2 linked regions of the Oceanicoccus sp. KOV_DT_Chl genome follow. The protein of the gene in region 1 interacts with the protein of each later gene in a pairwise test. Links are inferred from orthologs where the notes say so. Each region holds a gene or a part of one and is shown on either strand. Other genes may lie near its edges.

What was found.
Region 2: the proteins of UNITIG_RS06225 (region 1) and grxD interact in binary tests that used the Escherichia coli proteins (3 or more experiments, as listed by UniProt). The link is inferred for Oceanicoccus sp. KOV_DT_Chl from one-to-one orthologs.

The regions. Positions count from the first base shown.
Region 1 is NZ_FQLF01000002.1:549,340-561,025, reverse strand. What follows is about bases 5,509-8,495. They hold UNITIG_RS06225 (BolA family protein), read left to right. Parts: upstream 5,509-6,878; coding sequence 6,879-7,112; downstream 7,113-8,495. Other genes in these bases: hisG (ATP phosphoribosyltransferase), read left to right, coding at 8,484-8,495; murA (UDP-N-acetylglucosamine 1-carboxyvinyltransferase), read left to right, coding at 7,166-8,428; UNITIG_RS06230 (phospholipid-binding protein MlaC), read left to right, coding at 5,960-6,682; UNITIG_RS06235 (calcium/sodium antiporter), read right to left, coding at 5,509-5,756. In the rest of the region: lptB (LPS export ABC transporter ATP-binding protein), read right to left, coding at 1,623-2,348; lipopolysaccharide transport periplasmic protein LptA, read right to left, coding at 2,326-2,958; LPS export ABC transporter periplasmic protein LptC, read right to left, coding at 3,102-3,602; more of UNITIG_RS06235, read right to left, coding at 4,764-5,508; more of hisG, read left to right, coding at 8,496-9,122; hisD (histidinol dehydrogenase), read left to right, coding at 9,123-10,427; UNITIG_RS06205 (TSUP family transporter), read right to left, coding at 10,446-11,228; UNITIG_RS06200 (trypsin-like peptidase domain-containing protein), read right to left, coding at 11,248-11,686. UniProt on the Escherichia coli protein: Involved in cell resistance against acid stress.
Region 2 is NZ_FQLF01000005.1:669,574-681,211, forward strand. The notes cover bases 3,787-6,725. They hold grxD (Grx4 family monothiol glutaredoxin), read right to left. Parts: upstream 5,453-6,725; coding sequence 5,120-5,452; downstream 3,787-5,119. Other genes in these bases: UNITIG_RS20475 (protein kinase), read right to left, coding at 3,787-4,964; UNITIG_RS20485 (acetylornithine transaminase), read left to right, coding at 5,832-6,725. In the rest of the region: UNITIG_RS20455 (peroxiredoxin), read right to left, coding at 1-152; UNITIG_RS20460 (bacterioferritin-associated ferredoxin), read left to right, coding at 459-662; bfr (bacterioferritin), read left to right, coding at 858-1,325; UNITIG_RS20470 (hypothetical protein), read right to left, coding at 1,431-2,207; more of UNITIG_RS20475, read right to left, coding at 2,301-3,786; more of UNITIG_RS20485, read left to right, coding at 6,726-7,019; argF (ornithine carbamoyltransferase), read left to right, coding at 7,049-7,954; UNITIG_RS20495 (ABC transporter ATP-binding protein), read left to right, coding at 7,985-9,025. UniProt on the Escherichia coli protein: Monothiol glutaredoxin involved in the biogenesis of iron-sulfur clusters.

The sequences.
Region 1 (11,686 bases):
CCCGGTATTTGGCAATAGTCCGTCGGGCGACCTGAATACCTTGATCGCCTAATACTAAAGTAATTTTACTATCGCTGAGCGGTTTCTTCGGGTTTTCATCAGCGACCAGTTTCTTGATCAGGGCGCGGATAGCTGTGGATGAACATTCTCCACCAGACTCGGTATTGACATGGCTGGAGAAAAAATACTTTAGCTCGAAAATGCCCCTGGGGGTGTGCATGTACTTTTGGGTTGTCACGCGGGAAATAGTGGATTCATGCATTTCAACCGCTTCGGCAATATCGTGCAGCACCAGTGGTTTCATCGCTTCTTCACCGTAATCCAGAAAGCCACGTTGGTGTTCTACAATTTTGGTAGCTACTTTCATTAAGGTTTCATTGCGGCTTTGCAGGCTTTTCAAAAACCAGCGTGCTTCTTGTAAGTTGTCGCGTAAATAATTGTTGTCATCGCTGTTGTCGGCCCTTTTTACTAACGCGGCGTAATCCGAGTTAATCCGTAATTTGGGCGCTATGTCCGGATTCAGTTCTACCACCCAGCGATCTTTAATTTTTTTGACATAGACATCGGGTACCACGTATTCAGTTTTGTCCGACGTAATAATCTCGCCCGGGTTGGGTGTGAGGCTTTGAATAAGTGCCAATACCTCTTTGAGTTGAGGCTCTTTGAGCTTGGTACGGCGCATCAGTTGTGCATAGTCGCGGTTACCCAATAAAGATAAGTGGCGGTCGATAATTTGCTTGGCTTCCTTTAGCCACGGGGTATCACTAGACAGTTGCTTGAGCTGAATCATCAGGCATTCTTGCAAATCCACGGCACCCACACCTGGAGGGTCGAATTGCTGGATACAATGTAGCACTGCTATGACTTCATCCAGCTCTATTTCGGCATTATCTTTCACCAGGCTGCTGTGAAGTTCGTCAGGTGTTTGCGTGAGCCTGCCGTTTTCATCGATGGCATCAATAATGGCTATGCCTATATCGCGATCAGTGTCTGACATGCGGGTTAAATTAAATTGCCACTGGAGGTGGTCCTGAAGGGACTCTGTGACGCTGTTGCGGGAGTCGAAATCGTAGTCGCCACTATCACTTGAGGATTGGCTGCTGACGGGGCTGCTGGACTGGTAGACGTCATCCCATTGGGTATCTACAGGCAGCTCCTCAGGAATACTGTCCTGCCATTCGCTATCAGCGGCAGGACCCTCCGAGTCTTCATTACTACTGGATTTGGTTTCAGTGCTTTGGCTGAAGTCGACCAGTTCGTTGGCTTCTGTGTTCGCGTCCCTAACGGTCTCTGGTTCAAGCTCTTCGTTGGCATCCAGCATCGGGTTGCTTTCGAGCGCCTGTTGGATCTCTTGTTGCAGATCAAGCGTGGAAAGTTGTAATAACTTGATGGCCTGCTGCAGCTGAGGCGTCATGGTCAGCTGTTGGCCAATTTTAAGCTGTAGCGATTGTTTCATAGGCTGTTGGGTGTACCCATACTGCATATCTCATTGTTTTTTCAGTAGTTTTAGATTATTAACTGAATATTTAGAGATATGGGTTTTAACGAATCTTACTGGCAGTGTAGCTATGGTTTTTGCTACAAGCAATCCTTATACCGATTTTGCGTAATAGTCCCAAATTTTACAATACAAATTGATGGCCGAGGTAAATATCTCGTACTTTTTGGTTGCTGAGTACCGTTTGAGCATCACCTTCGGCAATTATATAGCCCTCGCCGACGATATAGGCCTTCTCACAAATATCCAGCGTTTCGCGTACATTGTGGTCGGTGATAAGGACACCAATACCCATATCTTTAAGATGATTGATGATCTGCTTGATATCCGTCACCGAGATTGGATCAACCCCGGCAAACGGTTCGTCCAGCAACACAAAGGAGGGCTCTGTGGCCAGCGCCCGCGCAATCTCTACTCGTCGCCGCTCGCCGCCCGATAGAGCCATACCCAGACTATTGCGGATATGGGTGATGTGGAATTCCTGTAGTAGTTTCTCCAGTTTATCTTTGCGCTGCTGACGATTGAGGTCTTTGCGGGTTTCCAGGATAGCGCTAATGTTATCGGCCACTGATAACTTGCGAAATATAGAGGCCTCCTGAGGGAGGTAGCCAAGACCAGCGCGCGCACGACCGTGCATGGAAAGGCCGGTTAGATCTGTTTGGTTGAGCATTACATTACCGCTATCTGCGCTAACAATACCCACGATCATATAAAAGCATGTCGTTTTACCGGCGCCATTGGGTCCTAGTAACCCCACCACTTGTCCGCTGCGAATTTCAAGGGATACATCTTTGACTACCGGTCTGCCCTTATAAGCTTTGGCGAGATTATTGGCCTTCAGAACTGCCATCAGTGTCCTTGTGTGTTGCTTGATTATAATCAGGTGCGGTTGTGGCTTCAGTCGTTGCTTTAGTCTCAACAGCGGTAGTGGTTGGCGTATCAGTATTGTCTGGTTTGGGCTCCGGCACCAGCACCATGCGCACACGGGTAGACTCTTTTTTGCTGCCTCTCGCTTTTACCTGTTCCGATGACGTATTGTATTCGATTTTTTCCCCGCTAACGATATTGCCATTTTGGTTTATGCTGGCGTTGCCGCTTAGTACTACTAAATTTTTATTAAGCTGGTAGACAAGTTTGCTTGCGTTAGCTTTCATTGGTGGTTTGGTGGGATCAGACTGTTGTTCAAAAAACACTGGGTTGCCTTTTGCCTCCATTGATATTACCTGACGGTTTTCACTGCGAATAATAATATGATCCCCATTTATTTTAAGTGAGCCTTGAATAATCTGCACGTTCCCTACGTACTCGGTTAGTTCAATATTCTTTTTGGTTGTCTGACTGGCACGGTCAGCTTCAATATTGATTGGCTGCCCGCTATCTTCTGGCAAGGCCTGAGTCGGCAGGCTTACTAGGAAGCCGATGAGGCTTAGTGTGGTAAGTTGGAGTATCAATTGGGTCATAATGGTTACTTATTGGTTTAATGAGTATGAGGGTGGCTATAGCGTTGAGTCAATCGAGGGGGCTTCGCTATTTTTGCGATCAGGTTCATATTGGCCTCTTACTTGATGGAGTAATGTAATTGACTTATTGGCAAGATTTGCACTCATACCAATGCGCGGGTAAATCCGTTGGCGCTATGCAATGTTACCGGCTGCTCAGTATCGGCAAGTTTTTGATTTGGATAAATAAACAGCTGTGGTGTTTTTAGCGATGTGGTTTCGTCGTTGCTGACAATAACGACCTGTTGACTTAGATCGATTTTCTCACCTTCGTTATAGACTACGCCGGATTGGGCGCTAATCTGCCATTGCGTTAAGCCCTGATCGTGAAGAATAATCAGGGGATCAGCTATTTTGATGCTGTTGTTCACTGGGTTGTGTTTAATCTGGCTGCTATTAATAGTGGTGTCTATATTGCCCGCTTCGTCATATTGACGACTTGCCGCGTGGATGAGATAAAATTCCGAGCCCCGGTTTTCGTCAGCAGTTTCGTTGAATGCCGGCGGGCTGCCGGTATCAGAATAAATAAATAAAAACACCACAAGTATTAAGCTGGCGATGACCAAACCCAGAGTATTTTTACGTCGTCTATTCAGCAGCTGCATAAGCTTGAGCGCTATCCAATGAGTTCAAAAAATGAGGTGAAGGCCAAGTCGTTATAGTTATTGTAACTGTTTGCTTGGTAAAGTTCCCCGTGTCGTGGTCTTCAATATAGCTGAAGTGGTTGCTGCGTAGGGTGTCTTGCAGTTTAGCTTCAGTATCTACTGGTTATTGATTGAATTAAGCCACTCCAGCTTTTAATAAGTCGTGTAGATGAATTGCGCCAACAGGTTGGTTGTTCTCATCAACTACGGCTAGTACGCTGATTTTGCCATTATCCATGATCGCCAGCGCTTCAGCTGCTAGCATATTGGCGTTGGCCGTTTTGCAGTTGCGGGTCATGACGTCTGCAATCAGCGTGTTATGAATATCGATACTTTGATCCAGTGTTCGTCGCAAATCACCATCGGTAAAAATACCGATTAGCTTGCCGTCGCTATCGAGAATGGTGGTCATTCCAAGCCCTTTGGTGGTGATTTCCATCAACGCGTCACTCAGTTTGGTCTCTGGGTTAACAGCCGGGATTTCGCTGCCGGTATGCATGATATCTTCAACTTTGAGTAGCAGTCTGCGTCCCAGCGCTCCACCGGGTGAGAAAATGCAAAATCTTCAGCACTGAAACCGCGCGCTTCCAGTAGTGCGATGGCTAAGGCGTCACCCATGACCAATGTGACGGTGGTGCTGGAAGTAGGTGCTAAATCCAGCGGGCAAGCCTCTTGCAGCACACTGACATCGAGATTGGCATCGGCGGTTTTTGATAGTATCGAGTCGGCATTGCCGGTCATGCTGATAAGTGGAGTGCCCATTCTTTTTAGTAGCGGTAGCAGTGTAACCACTTCGGATGTGCTGCCGGAATTAGATAGCGCCAGCACAACGTCATTGGCAGTAATCATCCCCATATCGCCATGGCTGGCTTCGCCTGGGTGAACAAACATGGCAGGGGTACCGGTGCTGGCAAGTGTTGCCGCTATTTTAGTGCCGATATGCCCTGATTTCCCCATGCCGGTAACCACTACACGCCCTTACAGGCGAGCATTAACTCGCAGGCCTTGTCGAATTGGGCATCAATGCGATGGGTCAATTGGTCAACAGCATCCCGTTCCATTGTGATTGTGCGGATGGCTGATTGCTTGTAACTAGTCGTTGACATAGTGATGGTCCGGAAATTAGCTCATAGGGAACAGCAGGTAGTAATAAGCACCATAGACTAATAGTAGTAGCCCGCCTTCGACTCGACCAATACGACCGACGCTGGTGGACGCAGTTTGTTTAGCTCGATCGGGCGTGAAGAAATAATGGGCGCATAGCAGTGCGGTTAACAACAGTGTAATTGCCGTCATCGCAAGATAGTCGCGATTAAATACTTCGGGTTCTAATGCGGTTGGATTGATTAGTGCCGGCATCGCCATCACCGCTAATAAATTGAATAGGTTAGAGCCGATGACATTGCCAATTGCAATATCGTGATGGCCTTTCAGAGCGCTGGCAACCGTAGCAGCCAGCTCAGGGAGGCTGGTACCCACTGCGACGATGGTGAGGCCGATAATTAATTCACTGACCCCGAGAGATACGGCAATGTCTTTGGCTCCCCACACCAAAATGCGAGAGCTGATAATCAGCAGCACTAAGCCAATGATAAACAGCAGCCAGGCTTTTTTGCTGTCGATATCAGGGATATTTTCAACATCGGCTTCATGTTCTGCATCCGGTTGATGAGATTTGCTGGTGACTAAATAATAAAAAATGGCGGCGAGCATCAGTAGAAAAATGACGCCGTCAGACATACTCAAATAATTATCATTGACAAAAAAGATGACGGCGAGAGTGGCTGCTAACAGCAGAGGTATTTCGCGTTTGATCAGACCTTTGGCAATCGGGATGGGGGCAATCAGTGCCGTTACACCCAGTACCAAACCAATATTGGCTAAATTTGAACCTATCGCGTTGCCTACTGCCAAAGCCCCAGAGTTCTCTAGTGCAGCATTGATTGATACGATAATTTCTGGTGCGGAGGTTCCTATGGAGACAATAGTCAGTCCAATCATTATGGGCGCCATACCCAGTCCTTTGGCAATCCCCGCAGCGCCAGCGACAAAGCGGTCGGCACTCCATATAAGTCCGGCAAAACCAACAAGAATGGCAAAAATAGCTGTCGTCATAGAGGTTTTCTGTCTGTTTGGGCCTGTGTTGGCCGAGGTAAAATGAGGCTGCATTATATCGGCCTAAAATCAGATATAAAGGATTTAATGTGGCTAAAAATAATCAGCGATGAAAGTTTACTTTTACCGAGCGGAGATTTTCGTTACATTAGTCGGATTTTAAGGCTGCAAGTTAAGCCGTGTTTTTATTTGGGAAGAGAATTATGAGGTTATTTAAATCACTGCGTTCAAGTTTGTTGGGCCTGGCTGTGGTGGCTTTAGCGACAAGTGCTGGCTGGTTACAGGCTGAGGAAAAGGCAGACTTAACCGCGCATCAAGTGGTACAGGCTACGACTGACCGGGTGATGAAAATTATTGTGGAAGCGCAAGTTTATTATGACAAAGAGCCGCAGCGTTTTTACGACGAAATTGAAGGTGTGCTTTCCGATGTGGTGGACTTCAATAGTTTTGCCCGGGGTGTGATGGGACCTTATGCCAGTAAGCAAGCCTATATGGCGCTCAAAACCGGTGCCGAAAAAGAGGCATTCAAGCAGCGGATGGTACGTTTTAGCAGTACCTTTAAAGATGGTTTGGTGCAAACTTATGCCAAGGGGCTGTTGGCCTTTAATGGTAATAAAATTGAAGTGCTACCGGCAGCCAGTGATGTTGAAGGTGAAGGTAGTGTTACTGTAATTCAGCATATTCATGGCGATGCCGAGAAGCCTTACGAGGTGCAATATAAGATGCGCCAGAACAGTAAGGGTGACTGGAAGTTGCGCAATGTCACCATCGAGGCGATTAATTTGGGCAAGGTATACCAGAGCCAATTTAGTTCCGCTGTTCGTCAGTATCAGGGTGATATTGATAAAGTCATAGATAACTGGTCGGTTGAACCAGGTGCAGACAGCAATGCCGCCGACGACAGTGATACCGAGGCTGAGGGTTAATACCTCTGGCCTTTTCGGCTTTCCCCCTCGCTATTGGCTGGTGATTTTCGTACAATTCCCCGCCTTTCTACCCCTGCTATTGTGTTGTGTGGCGATCAGTTCAATTCGACCCCCCAAAACGCGATTATTAATCGATGATACTCTGCTAATCTTTGCTTTGGGATCAATCGCTGTCTGTAGGTAATTGGAGTTAATTATGCAGCCGGAACAAGTTAAAGAAATTCTACAGGCGCATTTGCCTGATTGTGATATTGAAGTCACGGGCGATGGCCGCCATTTTGATTTAGTCGTCGTTGGTGATGTTTTCGAGGGTTTAAATGCCGTGAAAAGACAGCAACTGGTTTATGCCGGCTTAAATGCCCAGATCGCTGATGGCACCGTACATGCAGTGAACATGAAGACTAAAACTCGCTCCGAAGCTGCTGAGTAAATGCTTGCTAGGCTCTTGAGTAAAGTCGCACACCCAATAAATAGGTATTGTTGATGGATAAGTTGTTAATCAGAGGTGGCGCTAGATTGGATGGAGAAATTAGGATCTCCGGCTCCAAAAACTCTGCGTTGCCTATATTGGCTGCCACCTTGCTGTGCGATGAGCCCATTACTATCAGCAATTTGCCCCACTTACACGACATTACCACCATGATCGCGTTACTGCGTTGTATGGGAGTGGATGTGGTGATTGATGAAAAGTTATCGATTGAAGTGCAGGCCAATACCATTCAAAACCTGACCGCACCTTATGAATTGGTAAAAACCATGCGCGCCTCGATTTTGGTGTTAGGGCCGATGCTGGCGCATTTTGGCGAGGCTAATGTATCTTTCCCTGGTGGTTGTGCGATAGGTAGTCGTCCGGTTGATTTGCACTTGCGAGGTCTGGAAGCGCTAGGGGCAGTTGTCGAAGTAGACGAAGGTTATATTCGCGCGAAAGTGGACGGTCGCTTAAAAGGCGCGCATATCCTGATGGATACCGTTACGGTCGGCGGCACTGAAAATATTATGATGGCGGCAGCTCTGGCTGAAGGAACTACCGTCATTGAAAATGCAGCGCGTGAGCCTGAAGTGGTAGATCTGGCTGACTGTATCAATGCCATGGGCGGTAAGGTCAGTGGCCATGGTTCGCCGACTATTACTATTGAAGGTGTTGAGCGTTTGCATGGTTGTACCTATGCAGTAATGCCTGACCGTATTGAAACTGGAACGTATTTGGTAGCGGCGGCAGCCACTGGTGGTCGTATTAAATTGAAAGATACTCGCTCGGATATATTAGAGGCGGTATTAGTTAAGTTGGAAGAAGCTGGCGCTAAAGTTGAGACCGGTCCAGATTGGATTACGTTGGATATGGAAGGTCGTAGACCGAAAGCAGTCAATATTAAAACAGCACCTTATCCGGCATTTCCTACGGATATGCAGGCGCAGTTTACCGCCATGAATGCGATTTCTGTTGGTACTAGTCGTGTGACTGAAACGGTATTTGAAAATCGGCTCAACCAGACTCAGGAAATGAACCGGATGGGCGCTCGTATTTCCATCGAGGGCAATACGGCAATCATTGAAGGTGTTGAGAAGTTACGAGCTGCACCGGTAATGGCATCTGATTTACGTGCTTCAGCCAGTTTGGTCATCGCTGGGTTGGTAGCGGAAGGAGATACGGTGATTGATCGGATATACCACATTGATCGTGGCTACGAATGTATTGAAGAGAAATTACAATTATTGGGGGCGAATATTCGTCGCCTGCCAAATTAATTCTGTCCGGTGTCTGGAAGCAGGTGCTGGCAACGACAATATTTATCGCAAAATTATGGATCAAGAAATTATTATCGCCTTAACCAAAGGCCGAATTTTAAAAGAAACGCTGCCTCTACTGGCTGCAGCAGGTATTGAGCCAGCTGAAGATATTAGCCAGAGTCGCAAACTTATTTTTGAAACCAATCAGCCTGATGTGCGGTTATTGGTGATTCGCGGTTCCGATGTGCCAACCTATGTGCAACATGGGGCTGCTGATATGGGCGTGTCTGGTAAAGACATGCTGTTAGAAGCTGGTGGCGCCGACTTATACGAGCCTCTGGATTTAAATATTTCAAAGTGTCGGTTGATGACAGCGGCAATGGTCGATAGAGCATTACCTAAAGGACGTATTCGTATCGCCACTAAATTTACCAATATCGCCAAACAATATTGTGCTCAGCGCGGTATTCAAGCCGATATTATTAAATTATATGGTGCGATGGAGTTGGCGCCTATTATGGATTTGGCTGACATGATTGTAGATATTGTTGATACCGGCAATACACTGCGAGCGAATGGCATGGAGCCGCGTGATTTAATTGCAGATATTAGTTCGCGGCTAGTGGTCAACCGAGCCGCGATGAAGCGTAAAAATCAGCGAATCAAACAATTAATTGAAAGCTTGCGGCAGGCGGTTGAGGCAGCAAAGTAAATGTCACTGAATATCACCAAATTAGATGCAAACGCTGCAGATTTTGAGCGGCGGCTGAATCAGCTACTGGCTTGGGAGTCTGTATCTGACGCGGCGGTAGTGACTGTGGTTGGTGAAGTGATTGCCGCGGTCAAGGCGGATGGTGATAAAGCGTTGTTGGAGTACACCAATCGCTTTGATCGGATGAATGCAGCCTCGGTGGATGTGTTAGAAATGTCGGCACAACAGCTTGCCGACTCACTGGCGAAAATATCCGTGGAAGAGCGCGCGGCTTTGGAACAAGCAGCGGCCAGAATTCGGCGTTATCACGAACATCAAAAACAGGAATCCTGGCGCTATACCGAAGCGGATGGCACGGTACTGGGGCAACAAATTACCGCGCTGGAAAAAATCGGCGTTTACGTACCCGGTGGTAAAGCGGCTTATCCTTCTACGGTATTGATGGATGTGATTCCGGCCAAGGTAGCGGGCGTCAGTGAAATTATTATGACCAGCCCTACGCCTGATGGTGAACTTAACCACATCGTATTAGCGGCGGCCGCAATAGCCGGTGTTGATCGGGTATTTACAGTGGGTGGTGCGCAGGCGATAGCGGCGCTGGCCTATGGCACTGAGTCTATCCCCAAGGTGGACAAAATCGTCGGGCCGGGCAATATCTATGTGGCGACTGCCAAGCGTCAGGTATTTGGTCAGGTCGGCTTGGACATGATTGCCGGGCCATCAGAGATTTTGGTGATTTGTGATGGCCAAACCGATCCGGACTGGATTGCGATGGATTTGTTTTCACAAGCTGAGCACGACGAAGATGCCCAGTCAATTTTGGTCTGTCCTGATGAGGGTTTTATCCTGCGGGTTGAACAAAGTATTGAAAAGCTGCTGCCTACACTGGAGCGTAAAGACATTGTTACTGAGTCACTAAAGAATCGTGCCGCATTAATCACCGTGACCGATTTGGCGCAGGCGGTAGAAGTCTGTAATCGTATTGCACCAGAGCACTTGGAGCTATCCGTAGAAAATCCGGATCAATTATTGCCGCACATCAAGCATGCTGGGGCGATTTTTATGGGACGCTATACCTCAGAGTCGCTGGGCGATTATTGTGCTGGCCCCAATCACGTATTACCTACATCCGGCACGGTGCGTTTTTCATCGCCGCTGGGGGTTTATGATTTTCAAAAGCGTAGCTCGATTATTCACTGTTCTGCTGAAGGTGCTTCCGAATTAGGTAAGATTGCTTCGGTATTGGCGCGCAGTGAATCCTTGACTGCCCACGCTCGTTCTGCGGAATATCGTATTAAAAAATAATTTTCTTGCGCTGGCATTTTAAAATGTGAATGCGCTGAACCATTCTGGATAATCCTGCTGCAGCAATCGTAGTGACATAATGAGTGAGACCGAGACCAATAACGGTTTTACTATGCGCACACCTTTACTAACGACTAACCCTGAACCGATTCGGCCACCAATGACCTGGCCTACCGCCATGGTTAAGCCTATCGTCCAGACAACGTGACCGCCCAGCGCAAAAAATATCAGCGAAGCGATATTGGAGGTGAAGTTCAGAAGCTTGGTGTTAGCGGTCGCTTTCGTAGTCCCATAGCCCAGCAAAAAAATAAAAGCGATAGCAAAAAAGGATCCGGTGCCGGGGCCAAAAAAACCGTCGTAAAAGCCGATACTGCTGCCGATAAAAAAACCAAACATCGATGTTGATATTTTTTGCTGGGAGCTGCTTTCGTTTAGTCTGGGGGTTAGCAAAAAATATACGGCAAAAATCATCAATAAGAATGGCAGCATTTTACTGAGTAAGGTGCTGTCGATCGCTTGTACCGTCAGCGTTCCGATTGCGCTGCCGACAAACGTACAGATAATCGCCTGCCGCATGGCGACTAAATCAATGAGTCCCTGCTTAAAAAAATAACGGGTGGCTGAAAAAGCACCGAAGCAACTTTGCAGCTTATTCGTGCCCAGTACGGCTGCGGGCGGCATGCCGGTAGCAAGTAGCGCTGGCAAGGTAATTAAACCGCCGCCGCCAGCGATGGAATCTACTGTTCCCGCCAGCAGTCCGACTAGCGCCAAGCCTAGCAAAGTGACTAGATCGAGTTCCATTGCCAGCTACCTGTCGGTATTAATTTTCGGCTTCGGGGCGTGTACCTACGGCAGTGTCTATCTTCATCTTTTGGCCCTGACGGATAATCTCGATAGCAACGGATTCACCGGGCCTGGTGGCCGCAATAAAGTTCATGCCGGCATGACCATCGCCGACCGGCTGGTTATTAATACGGGTAATGATATCGCCGCTAATTAAACCGCTTTGATCAGCGGGACCGTTTGGATAAGTGCCGGTAACGACCACGCCATTGTTACCTTGTAGTTGGTTTGCCTGTGCTAACGCTGCAGGTATGGCTTGTACTTCAATGCCTAGCCAGCCGCGGATGACTTTGCCGTACTGGACCAAGTCGGACATGATGCGTAGCGCCAGGTCTGAAGGGATCGCCAACCCAATACCTTGAGAGCCGCCAGTTTTGGAATAGATGGCGGTGTTGATCCCTAACAGATTACCTTGT
Region 2 (11,638 bases), on another replicon or contig:
CAAACAAAAGTAAAATCCAACGGGTAGAAAAATACCAAGCCAATTTTGCCTTTGATGGTTTCCGCAAGATTGAAATTATCTACAATTTCGCCACTGCCCAGTACTGCATTACATGTGAAATCCGGAGCGGGTTTGCCAACGAGTACACTCATTGTGTTTTGCCTCCAATAGTTAGGGTTAAGTACATTATTTAAATTATTTGTCTACAAGCGGGCCACTACTGCACCCCCTTGCTTAATCAGGGCTGCCATCTTACACAGCGACTCAGCCCAAGCCCACATATTTTTTTGTATTACAACAATAGTCAAAAACTATTATGGATAGAAAATACCCTTACTGACCCGATTAACGACCGCTGCAGAAATTGATAATTTTTACACACAAATGATATTGACAATGATTCTCATTCAAATTACTATTTCGACCATATTGATACCATCAAGTCGAGAGCACTAAAGATGTACGTCTGTCTTTGTAAAGCAGTTACCGATAGCCAAATTCGCGAAGCCGTTGCTAATGGCGCCACCCAATTCGGGCAGGTTCGCAAGGAACTTGGCCTGGCATCCCAGTGTGGCAAATGCGGTATTCTAGCTAGAGAAGTATTCACCGAAAGCATGGCGCCCGCTATCGATGACGAGCAATTATTCTACGCGGTAAGCTAAGTACTGCTAATTATCTCAAGCAACTAACTTATCACTGTATCCTCGCAACCAAAATGCGACTGATAATAACTTTCATTTCTATTTTTATCTCATAAAAATCAACAGCTTATCGTTGACAATGGGCTGCTGTCAGCCCACACTCGCCTCCATAAATTTATACTGGAAATAACCCATCTAAAATATGGAGCTATTCAAATGAAAGGCGACGCTAAAGTTATTAAATTTCTAAACACCGTTTTAGGCAATGAACTCGTTGCTATCAACCAGTACTTTCTACATTCCAGAATGTACAAAGACTGGGGACTAAAAGAATTAGCCGATCACGAATATCACGAATCTATCGATGAAATGAAACATGCTGACAAGCTAATCGAGCGCATTCTGTTTTTGGAAGGCCTCCCCAACCTGCAAGACCTGGGTAAGCTCTTAATCGGCGAGAACACCGAGGAAATGCTGAAATGCGACCTTAAGCTGGAAATGATCGCTCACAAGGATTTGAAAAACGCGGTTAAATATTGTGAAACCGTTGAGGACTACGTTAGCCGTGACCTCTTTCAAGATATCCTGGAGTCCGAGGAAGAACATATTGACTGGCTGGAAACCCAACTGGGACTCATTGAAAAAGTCGGCCTGCAAAATTACCAGCAAAGTCAAATGAGCTAAACACTGACACGCATTTTAATCCTTTTGATTAAAACTAAAAAAGCGGCTTTTTAGCCGCTTTTTTAGTGCTGAGGATTTATTAACACCTCAAATTTTCAGCCTACATCACTTAGTATTCAGCAATCCAAAAACACCAACAGCATAACTGCGCTTATCGTTTTCACCCTGCAGACTACTCCGCTTGACTAAACTCCCAACAGGAACATCCGCGGCTAAATAACGTGTATCACCGGTTCCCGTATCAAAACTGATCGAGCCGGGCTTACTAAAATAATAAGCGAGGTAATCGCCTTTCTCCACACCAACAGAGACTGGAAAATTCAGTCGCTGCATTCCGCGCTCAGCAATAATGACCGGCTCGCTAGCCCACACTACCACTAAATTATCGCCAATTTGACGCAGCACTTTGACCGACACATCACCAGCGCTCTGGAAGTAGCCACCCACACCAGTCAGAGTTCCGCTAACAGGTATCTGGTTATACAAATCTACTGCTAATACCGGCTTTGGCTCTACATTAGTTCGCTCAACTAATTCGCCACCAATATAATCCAGCAAATCACTAGCCAATAAAAAGTTTTTTAAGCTATCAATACGTAACTGCACAAACTGACGCACCTGCCCACGAAGGTTGGTAGACTCGGCTACACGAGAGCTCTTCTCCTGTCCCAACACCGCAACCACACGATTTAACTCTGCAACATCCTGCTTTAATAAGGTTTTATCGGCTTCCAGCGAACTGATACGCTGGTTGGCCTGACCCAATTGCTGAGCTAAGGCGCCGTTTTCATCCTGAAGTTTTTTAATATTTGGCGGTGCCTGGCAAGCGGCCAAACCTACGACCAGCATCAATATCCCTAACTGGGTAAGCGTTCTAATCATTGTCCTCTCCTGACTGATTTATACTATGAGGGGTTATCGGTCAACGCTGGCTAATCTATAACATTGTTAGACGAAGTCCTAGCAACGAATGAATTATTTATTATCGATGACAAAAGCTGCGCTGAAAATTAACTCACTGGCCATCAACAGGTCCAGATGATAACCGCCCCCGGGGAAACCCTCTACCGGCCGCTCAAATCGAAATTGCATTTTACCTTCCTGACCAATCAGCACTACCGGCGCAGAGACTATCTGGACAGAGCGCGCACCATCAAATAATACCGCCTGCAACACTGTCGCCGGCTGGGTAAAATTAGCGTAGTGAAAACCAATATGCAAAGTACGATCAGCGCGAGTTTTATTATTAGGCGGTGAATCCAAATCAGCAATTGCGATTCCACTAAGCTGTAAATTTGATATCACCGGCCCCATCTCTCCCAATTGCCGCTTAAGATCCTGCAGCTGACTATTATTCGGAAAAGCTGATAATGCAGCCTCCGTTAATGCCACTGCACCATTAATATCTCGCGCCTCCATGGCTGCAACTGCGTTCGCCAATGTCTGGCCCACAATAGTAGCCAAGCCAGTCAACGCGGCATCACGTTTAGGCTGTATCGCCAACACGGCTCTATATTTTTCAACTGCGTTGGGCTCTACGCCAAACCACTGCTGCCGACCCGAGAGTTCGTTCGCTTCTAATAATAACTGCTGAATGGTTTGCTCTTGTTTTCTTGCCAGTGGCAACTGATCCTGTATTGCCAATAGCGCAATATCATCAGGTCTGACTGATAAGCCGTTCGCTACTAGTGACTGCGCCTTATCAAATTGCTGCTTATTCATACTCTTTATAGCCAATTGACTGTAACGCTCAGCAATATCATTTAAGCCCTTATTAGCAGGCTTATTATCACTATCCAAACTCAGCACCTGCTCAAACAATTCTTTCGCGTTTTGCTCCGGCGGCTGAATTAATCGATCCCTTGAGAGGTAATTCTGCGCCTGCGTCAGCAATACTTCGATGCTTTCAAACTGCTCTAAACGCTGACTTAATAATAAAAAGTTATTTTCTGCCGACAAATCCGGAAACCAGGCAAGCGCAGCTTCCAAACGGCTGCGCGCTGCTATTAATTCACCAGCAGTTATCGCCGCCGATACTGACGACAGCGACTTTTGTTTAAGCTCTTCAAGCGCCGCACTGGCCCTAAGCTCTTGTGGCTGTAGCGCTAATACTTGGCGGTATTGATCTAATAGTTCTGGCATTTTATCTGGCTGCCGGTCGATCTCGGCTTGCAAAATTACAGCGTTAGCCAGCAGCTGGGTAACAGGATCTAATGACTGATTCACCTCACCTTGCCCATCATTGGAGCTGGTAGCTAGCGATTCATCCGCTGCCGCCTTGCTTTCAGACGCACCTACATCAAGCGACTCTTGCTTTACGTCCTGTGCGCTATTAACGCTTAATTGCGCTTTAGTGACTGACTCAGTGGTTAAGGAAACTGGTGTTTTGGGCCCAGCTGTGGGTAACGAAGTCTCACTTTCATTTTGTGTGGGTACTGCTTTTGACGGTGCATTCTGTGTAGTTACCTCCGGCACTTTATCGGTAAGCTCTGCCGCGGTTTGTCGACGGTCATTGTTACTGTACATATAGCCCGCAAAAATTAACGCGGCGACAATCGGCACGGCAAATATCCACTGCTGCTTATTCGCTTGCTGCGGTCGCTGTAAATCTTCTTTCGGGATATGTAATGACTCCTCTGCTGAGCCATCACCAGCACTCGGTGGTGCCTTACTTACGGCAGCGGCCCGCTGCAGCACTTCTGTGTCGGCAGAGGCGTTAGTGCCGCTCACTAATCTAACTTGCTCGCTACGCAAAGGCGTATGCTCATGACTGCCCAGATACTCAAAACCCTGAGTAGGACGCCATTGATCCAAGACCCCTATATCTACCAACGACAACGCCTGCACTAATTCATTGCCTGTTTGATAACGATCTTTTGGCTCTTTCGCCATTAGCTTATCAATCAAATACTGATAACCCGACAGCGCGTCAGGTAATTTAGGGATAGGGGCAGAAACATGCTTTATTCCCACCGCCACTGGGGACTCCGCTTCATAGGGCACGCGCCCTGCCAACATGTAATAAATCAGCACACCTAAACTATAAAGGTCAGACCGTGAATCAATCGCTTCGCCCCTGGCCTGCTCCGGGCTCATATAATGCGGCGTACCCAAGGCAGTACCTGTGCGTGTCATTGTGCTGGCAGAGTCTGCCGCTCGCGCAATACCAAAATCCATCAACACCGCTCGGCCGTCCAGATTATGGATCATAATATTTTCAGGTTTTACATCACGATGCACATAACCTTTGCGACCGGCATAATCCAACGCTCTGGCAACTTCAGCAACAATACGGAATAACTGTTCACTATTAAGGCTGGGCAATCGATCCTTTAAATCCTGCCCCTCGATGTACTCCATCGACAAATAATGGTGGCCATTTTGAATACCCACATCATGTACGGTGACTATATGTGGATGCACCAATCGACTAACGATTCTTGCTTCCCGTAAAAATCGCTCACTGAAGCTCTCATCTTGCGACAACAGCGGAGACATGACCTTCAGCGCCACTTCACGCTGAAAGCTTTCCTGAATGGCTAAATAGACTGTCGCCATGCCACCACGCCCAATGGGACGGACGACTCGATATCCGGGAATATCTATTTTGATTTGACTACCCCTAAGAACCCAGTTGATGTGCGCTTATTATCACTATTATCAGTATGTCTTTTTTATATCACAGTTCTGGCTAAAGCTTATACCTATCAGAACCAAAAAACCGCCCATAAGGAGCGGTTTTAATCTGTAAACAATCGAACTGGGACGGCTTTTGCAATCCTCGCGCTACAGCGCTATTCGCTCTCTGCCGTTGCCTGGGCAGCATCTTTAATCAAAGTCTGCAATTCACCCTTATCAAACATATCGCAAACGATATCACAACCGCCGACCAGCTCCCCATTTACCCACAACTGCGGAAATGTTGGCCAGTTTGCATAAACCGGTAAGTTGGCACGAATCTCAGGGTTAGACAATATATCTACAAAAGCAAAGCGCTCTCCACAGGACATCAGCGATTGCACCGTCCGCGCCGAAAATCCGCACTGCGGTTGATTGGGGGAGCCCTTCATATACAAAATAATCGGGTTGCTTTCGACTTGATCTTTAATTGTTTCCATTATGTCCATCAGGCTTACCTTGGCTTAAATCTAAAAACGTAATTGTCCGCAAACAACTACCAGGTTACAAAATCGGGTTAAATAGACGGTCATTGTAACGTGAATACCAGCAAAATGCCCGACTAAATTACTCAGCAATAATACTTATAGATTAGTCCGTCGCCAATTCAATTTGTTCCGCCACCCAACCTCAATGGCCTTTCGTTAGCATGCTCGTAAACAGACTATACCCGCTAAAATTCGTCACTAGACAATTGCCAAACCCATGTCAGCACTATATGATTAGTTCTTAATTTAGGCAGCTCCAGCTGCCTTTTTGCGTTTTTGGCTATAATTTTTCAGCTAAAAACTGATAGTTGAATTTGAGGATACCGCTGTGAACGCCGTCATGAATACTTATAGTCGCTTACCCGTGAGCTTTAGCCATGGTGTGGGCGCACGTCTATTTGATAGTGATGGCAAGGACTATCTGGATGCCATTAGTGGTATTGGTGTTAACGCCCTTGGTCACGCCCATCCCACAGTAACGGCTGCTATCCAACAACAAGCTGAAAAGCTCATCCACACCTCCAACCTCTATGGTGTCGAACGTCAGCAACAACTGGCAGAATCTCTTTGTAAAGTGTCCGGCATGGATACGGTTTTTTTCAGCAACTCAGGCGCCGAAGCTAATGAAGCGGCAATTAAAATTGCTCGCCTTTATGGCCACAACAAGGACATTGAGCAACCCCAAATCATTGTGATGTCTAACGCTTTTCATGGAAGAACAATGGCAACGCTGACCGCTTCAGGCAATCGAAAAATCCAAGCAGGTTTTGAACCGCTGGTCAGTGGCTTTATTCGTGCCCCCTTTGGTGATATTGAGGCTTTGAGTAACATTGCCCGCAATAAGAGCAATGTCGTTGCCGTGTTAGTCGAGCCAATTCAAGGGGAAGGCGGTATCAATATTCCTCCAGCCAACTACCTGAAAGAAATCCGGCAATTGTGCGATCAACAGCAGTGGCTGATGATGCTTGACGAGGTTCAAAGCGGTAATGGCAGAACCGGCACTTACTTTGCCTATCAGCATCACGGTATTTTGCCCGATGTGGTCACGACCGCCAAAGGTCTGGGCAATGGCTTACCTATTGGTGCATGCTTGGCTCATGGCAAAGCGGCGGAAACTTTTGGACCAGGTAATCATGGCTCCACTTATGGCGGCAACCCTTTAGTTTGTGCCGCAGCGCAAGCAGTCGTTGATACTATTGAGCAACAACAGCTTTGCGATAACGCCAAGCAGTTAGGCGAATATATGTTGCAGCAATTTAGTGCTGCGCAACAGCAACAACCGATGATTAAAGCAGTAAGAGGCCAGGGCTTAATGATAGGCATTGAGCTGAGTGAACCCTGCGCTGAAGTCGTCAATCTCGCTCGCAACTACAGCAATGAAAGTAACGGCAATAGCGGTGTACTTATCAACGTCACAGCGGGCAATGTCATTCGCTTGCTGCCGCCATTAATTATTAATCAGCAACAAGCCGAGCAAATTGTGACTACAGTGCTCGACGTTATTAACCAGTTTGCGGAATCAGCATAACTGCAAATCAGATAGACAAGCACAACACTATGGCAGCTAAACATTTTTTAACGCTTTTGGATTTAAGCCCCAATGAACTGAAAGGTTTGATTGACCGCGCAATTGTGCTCAAGCACAAATTGGCTAATGGCGGCCATGAAACCCCTTTGCATAATAAAGTGCTGGGAATGATTTTTGAAAAATCATCTACCCGCACGCGCGTCTCTTTTGAAACGGGCATGGTACAACTGGGGGGTCATGCCATGTTCTTATCGCCACGAGACACCCAACTGGGACGTGGCGAACCCATTGAAGATAGCGCCAGAGTGTTATCATCAATGGTCGATATCATTATGATACGTACCTTCGGCCATGAAATTATTGAGCGCTTTGCACAATATTCATCGGTGCCGGTCATCAATGCACTCACTGATGAATATCACCCCTGCCAACTGTTAGCAGACATGCAAACTTACATGGAACACCGGGGCAGCATTCAAGGCAAAGTGGTCAGTTGGATAGGTGATGGCCATAATATGTGCCAATCCTATATTAACGCCGCCAAACAATTCGATTTTGAGTTACGTATCGCCTGCCCTGAAGGCTTCGAACCCAATGCCGAATTACTTGCAGCAAATAAAGACAGGGTTACTATCGTGCGCGACCCTAAAGAAGCCGCCAGAGACTCTAACCTACTGGTCACAGATGTATGGGCATCCATGGGTCAAGAAGAACAGCAAGCGGAGCGGCTGCAACAGTTTTCAGGCTATCAAATCAATGACGAGTTACTCTCATTCGCAGCCACAGATGCGCTATATATGCACTGCCTTCCAGCCCACCGCGGCGAAGAGATCAGCGCCGAACTGATGGAAAATCCCAACACCGTTATTTGGGATGAAGCTGAAAATCGCCTGCATGCACAAAAAGCACTGTTAGAATTATTGTTACAGCAGTAAAACCGATCGCCAGCCAGGACTCCGACCACTTTGCTACAAGTTGACAATATTCAATGCCAATACGATACCCAAGCGGTACTGGAAGATGTCAGCTTTCATGTCAATGAGGGCGATATTTGTTGCCTGCTCGGCCCCAGCGGCTGTGGCAAAACAACTGCCTTACGGGCCATCGCCGGCTTTCAATCTCTTTCCCATGGCCAAATCACGCTAGGCGGGCAACTGCTTAGCGCGCCCGGCTTTGAACTGGAGCCTGAACAACGCCACATAGGCATGGTATTTCAGGATTACGCTTTATTTCCTCACTTGACCGTGCATGAAAACATTCGGTTTGGTATTCGTAAATCGACCGAAACAGAGCAGCGTAAAATCATCAAGCAACTGCTCGGCCTGATTCAGCTGGAAAAAGTAGCACAGCGCTACCCTCATGAATTATCCGGCGGACAACAGCAGCGAGTGGCCCTTGCCCGGGCTTTAGCACCCAATCCACGTTTACTATTACTGGATGAACCCTTCTCCAACCTCGATATTGAACTGCGACGGCACTTAAATTTAGAAGTTAGAGAGATACTAAAAGAATACGGCATCAGCGCTATCCTCGTAACCCACGATCAGGAAGAAGCATTTTCTTTTAGTGACCAGGTAGGCTTGTTGCATGCGGGAAGATTGCAGCAATGGGACACCCCGTTTAATTTATACCATGAACCGGCCAACCGCTTTGTCGCCAACTTTATTGGCCAAGGCGGACTATTACCCGGCATGACGCTAGACCAAAACCGGGTTAAAACCGAGCTAGGTATCATCACCGGCAACCGAGCCTATAGCTGGCAAGCCAACATCCCTGTGGACATTTTGCTTCGACCGGATGACATCGTTCTCAACGGCGAAGGTGGTACCAGCGCCGAAGTGGTGAAGAAAATTTTTTCCGGAAGCGCCACCGCCTATTACCTGCGCCTGCCCAGCGGCAGTATTGTTGAAGCATTGTTCCCCAGCCACCAGAATTATGAGCTAGGGGAAAAGCTGCTAATCAACGCCAAAGTCGAGCATCTCATCGCATTCACACCTGATGAGTAATTGGAAAATAACTCTTATGCATATCATTAGAAACTACTATAAAAAATTAATTTAAGGGCTCGTATTAATAATAAAAACCTATGTTTTCCATCACCCTTTTATCTACTCTATGTTTGCAGGTTAGCGGTCACAGACAGATCCTTTTATCCACACATTATCCACAACTTCTCCTCAGCATATTGCCCTTGCAAAAGAGCCAAAAGCGCATTATCTTGTATAAAGTTTTTCAATAACCCCAATATATAGGGGTGACGCACCGACAAAAACGAAGAAAAATTAACCAAATCATAAAAAGTTAGTACTTACTTTTTGTTATGTGTAGAAAAACAGAGGGGATAAGACGGAAAGCCGTTGCCATCAGATCAGCGCCTAACTCGATAACAGCCATGTCATGGCCCTATCGCTAGGCATATTTATCGGCACCTATGCAAAAACTGCTTTTGCCAGGTTCGCCGATATTATTTTGATAGCGACCACCACTCGCCCCAAAACCAATGATATTAAATGCTGAGCTGACGCTGCGATCGCAGCACCCGGAGAACCTATGCACACCGAAGTAGACGATAACAAGAATGTCGCCCCTCCTGCGGCAACAACCTCTACAACCACCAACGCCGAATTACAAGCAACTGCTCCGGGTCAATTACGAGTTATCAAGCGTAATGGCACTGTTGTTAGTTACGATGACAGCAAAATCACCGTGGCCATCACCAAAGCCTTTCTCGCAGTTGAGGGTGGCTCGGCAGCGGCATCTACCCGCATTCATGAGACGGTAGAAAAACTGGCTCAACAAGTCAGCGCCATCTTCAAACGACGCATGTCCTCTGGCGGCACTATCCACATTGAAGATATTCAGGATCAGGTTGAATTGGCTCTAATGCGTAGCGGCGAGCACAAAGTGGCTCGCGATTACGTACTTTACCGTGAGCAGCGCCGCCAACAGCGCGCCGAGAAAGCTGCCTCAGAACCCACCAAGGCTCACCCCTCTATTTCGCGTTACTCTAGCTGATGGCACTCAGGCGCCACTAGACCTTGGCCGCATGGAGGTCATAGTCGGTGAAGCCTGTGCCGACCTAGGCAACGTGTCAGCGCAAGCGATTATCGATGAAGCACTGAAAAATCTGTATGACGGCGTACCACTATCCGATGTAAACACCTCGCTGGTTATCACTGCCAGAACAATGGTGGAAAAAGAACCTAACTACAGCTACGTTACCGCCCGCTTGCTACTCGACAATTTACGCGCCGAAGCACTGACATTTTTAGGTATCGCCAGCACCGCCACTCAAGCGGACATGAGCACACTCTACACTCAGGCACTACCTGCCTATATTGAGAAAGGTGTCGAGCTGGAATTATTATCGCCAACCCTAAAAGAATATGACATGGAGAAACTGGGGCAAGCGCTGGATCCCTCGCGTGACCTTCAGTTCAATTATCTGGGCCTGCAAACGCTTTACGATCGTTACTTTATTCACAGCAACGGTGTCCGCATTGAATTGCCACAAATTTTCTTTATGCGTGTTGCCATGGGGCTTGCTGCTGAAGAAGCGCAAAAAGAAGAGCGTGCTATTGAGTTCTACCGCCTGCTTAGCTCTTTCGACTACATGAGCTCAACACCAACATTATTTAATGCCGGCACCTTGCGGCCACAACTTTCATCTTGCTACTTGACCACCGTGCCCGACGATCTGCACGGTATTTATGGCGCCATTCAAGATAACGCCATGCTGTCCAAATGGGCTGGCGGTTTAGGTAACGACTGGACCCCTGTGCGCGCTTTGGGTGCTTATATAAAAGGCACAAACGGCAAATCACAAGGGGTTGTACCCTTCCTCAAAGTCGTCAACGACACTGCCGTTGCGGTTAATCAGGGCGGCAAACGCAAAGGCGCTGTTTGTGCTTACCTCGAAACCTGGCACATGGATATCGAAGAGTTTGTTGAGCTGCGCAAAAACACCGGTGATGATCGCCGTCGCACCCACGACATGAATACTGCCAACTGGGTTCCTGACTTATTTATGAAGCGGGTATTCGATGACGGCCAGTGGACGTTATTCTCGCCTAACGATGTGCCCGATTTGCACGACCTATACGGTGAAGCCTTTGAAACTCGTTACACCGAATACGAAGCACAGTGTAAAAGCGGTGAAATGAAGCTATTTAAAACCGTTCGCGCCCAGGAATTATGGCGCAAAATGCTAGGCATGTTATTTGAAACCGGCCACCCATGGATTACCTTTAAAGATCCTTGCAACATCCGCTCACCACAGCAACATGTTGGTGTCGTGCATTCTTCCAATCTGTGTACCGAGATCACACTCAATACCAATAAAGAAGAAATTGCCGTTTGCAACCTCGGCTCAGTCAATCTGGCGCAACATATCGAAAACGGTAGCCTTAATCTAATCAAACTGGAAAAAACCATAAAAACCGCTGTACGTATGCTCGATAATGTTATCGACATTAACTACTACTCGGTGCCACAGGCGAAAAAGTCCAACTTGCTTCACCGCCCTGTAGGTCTGGGTTTGATGGGTTTCCAGGATGCGCTCTACATGCAGAGTATCGCTTACGGCTCTGACGAAGCGGTAGCATTTGCCGATCGCTCCA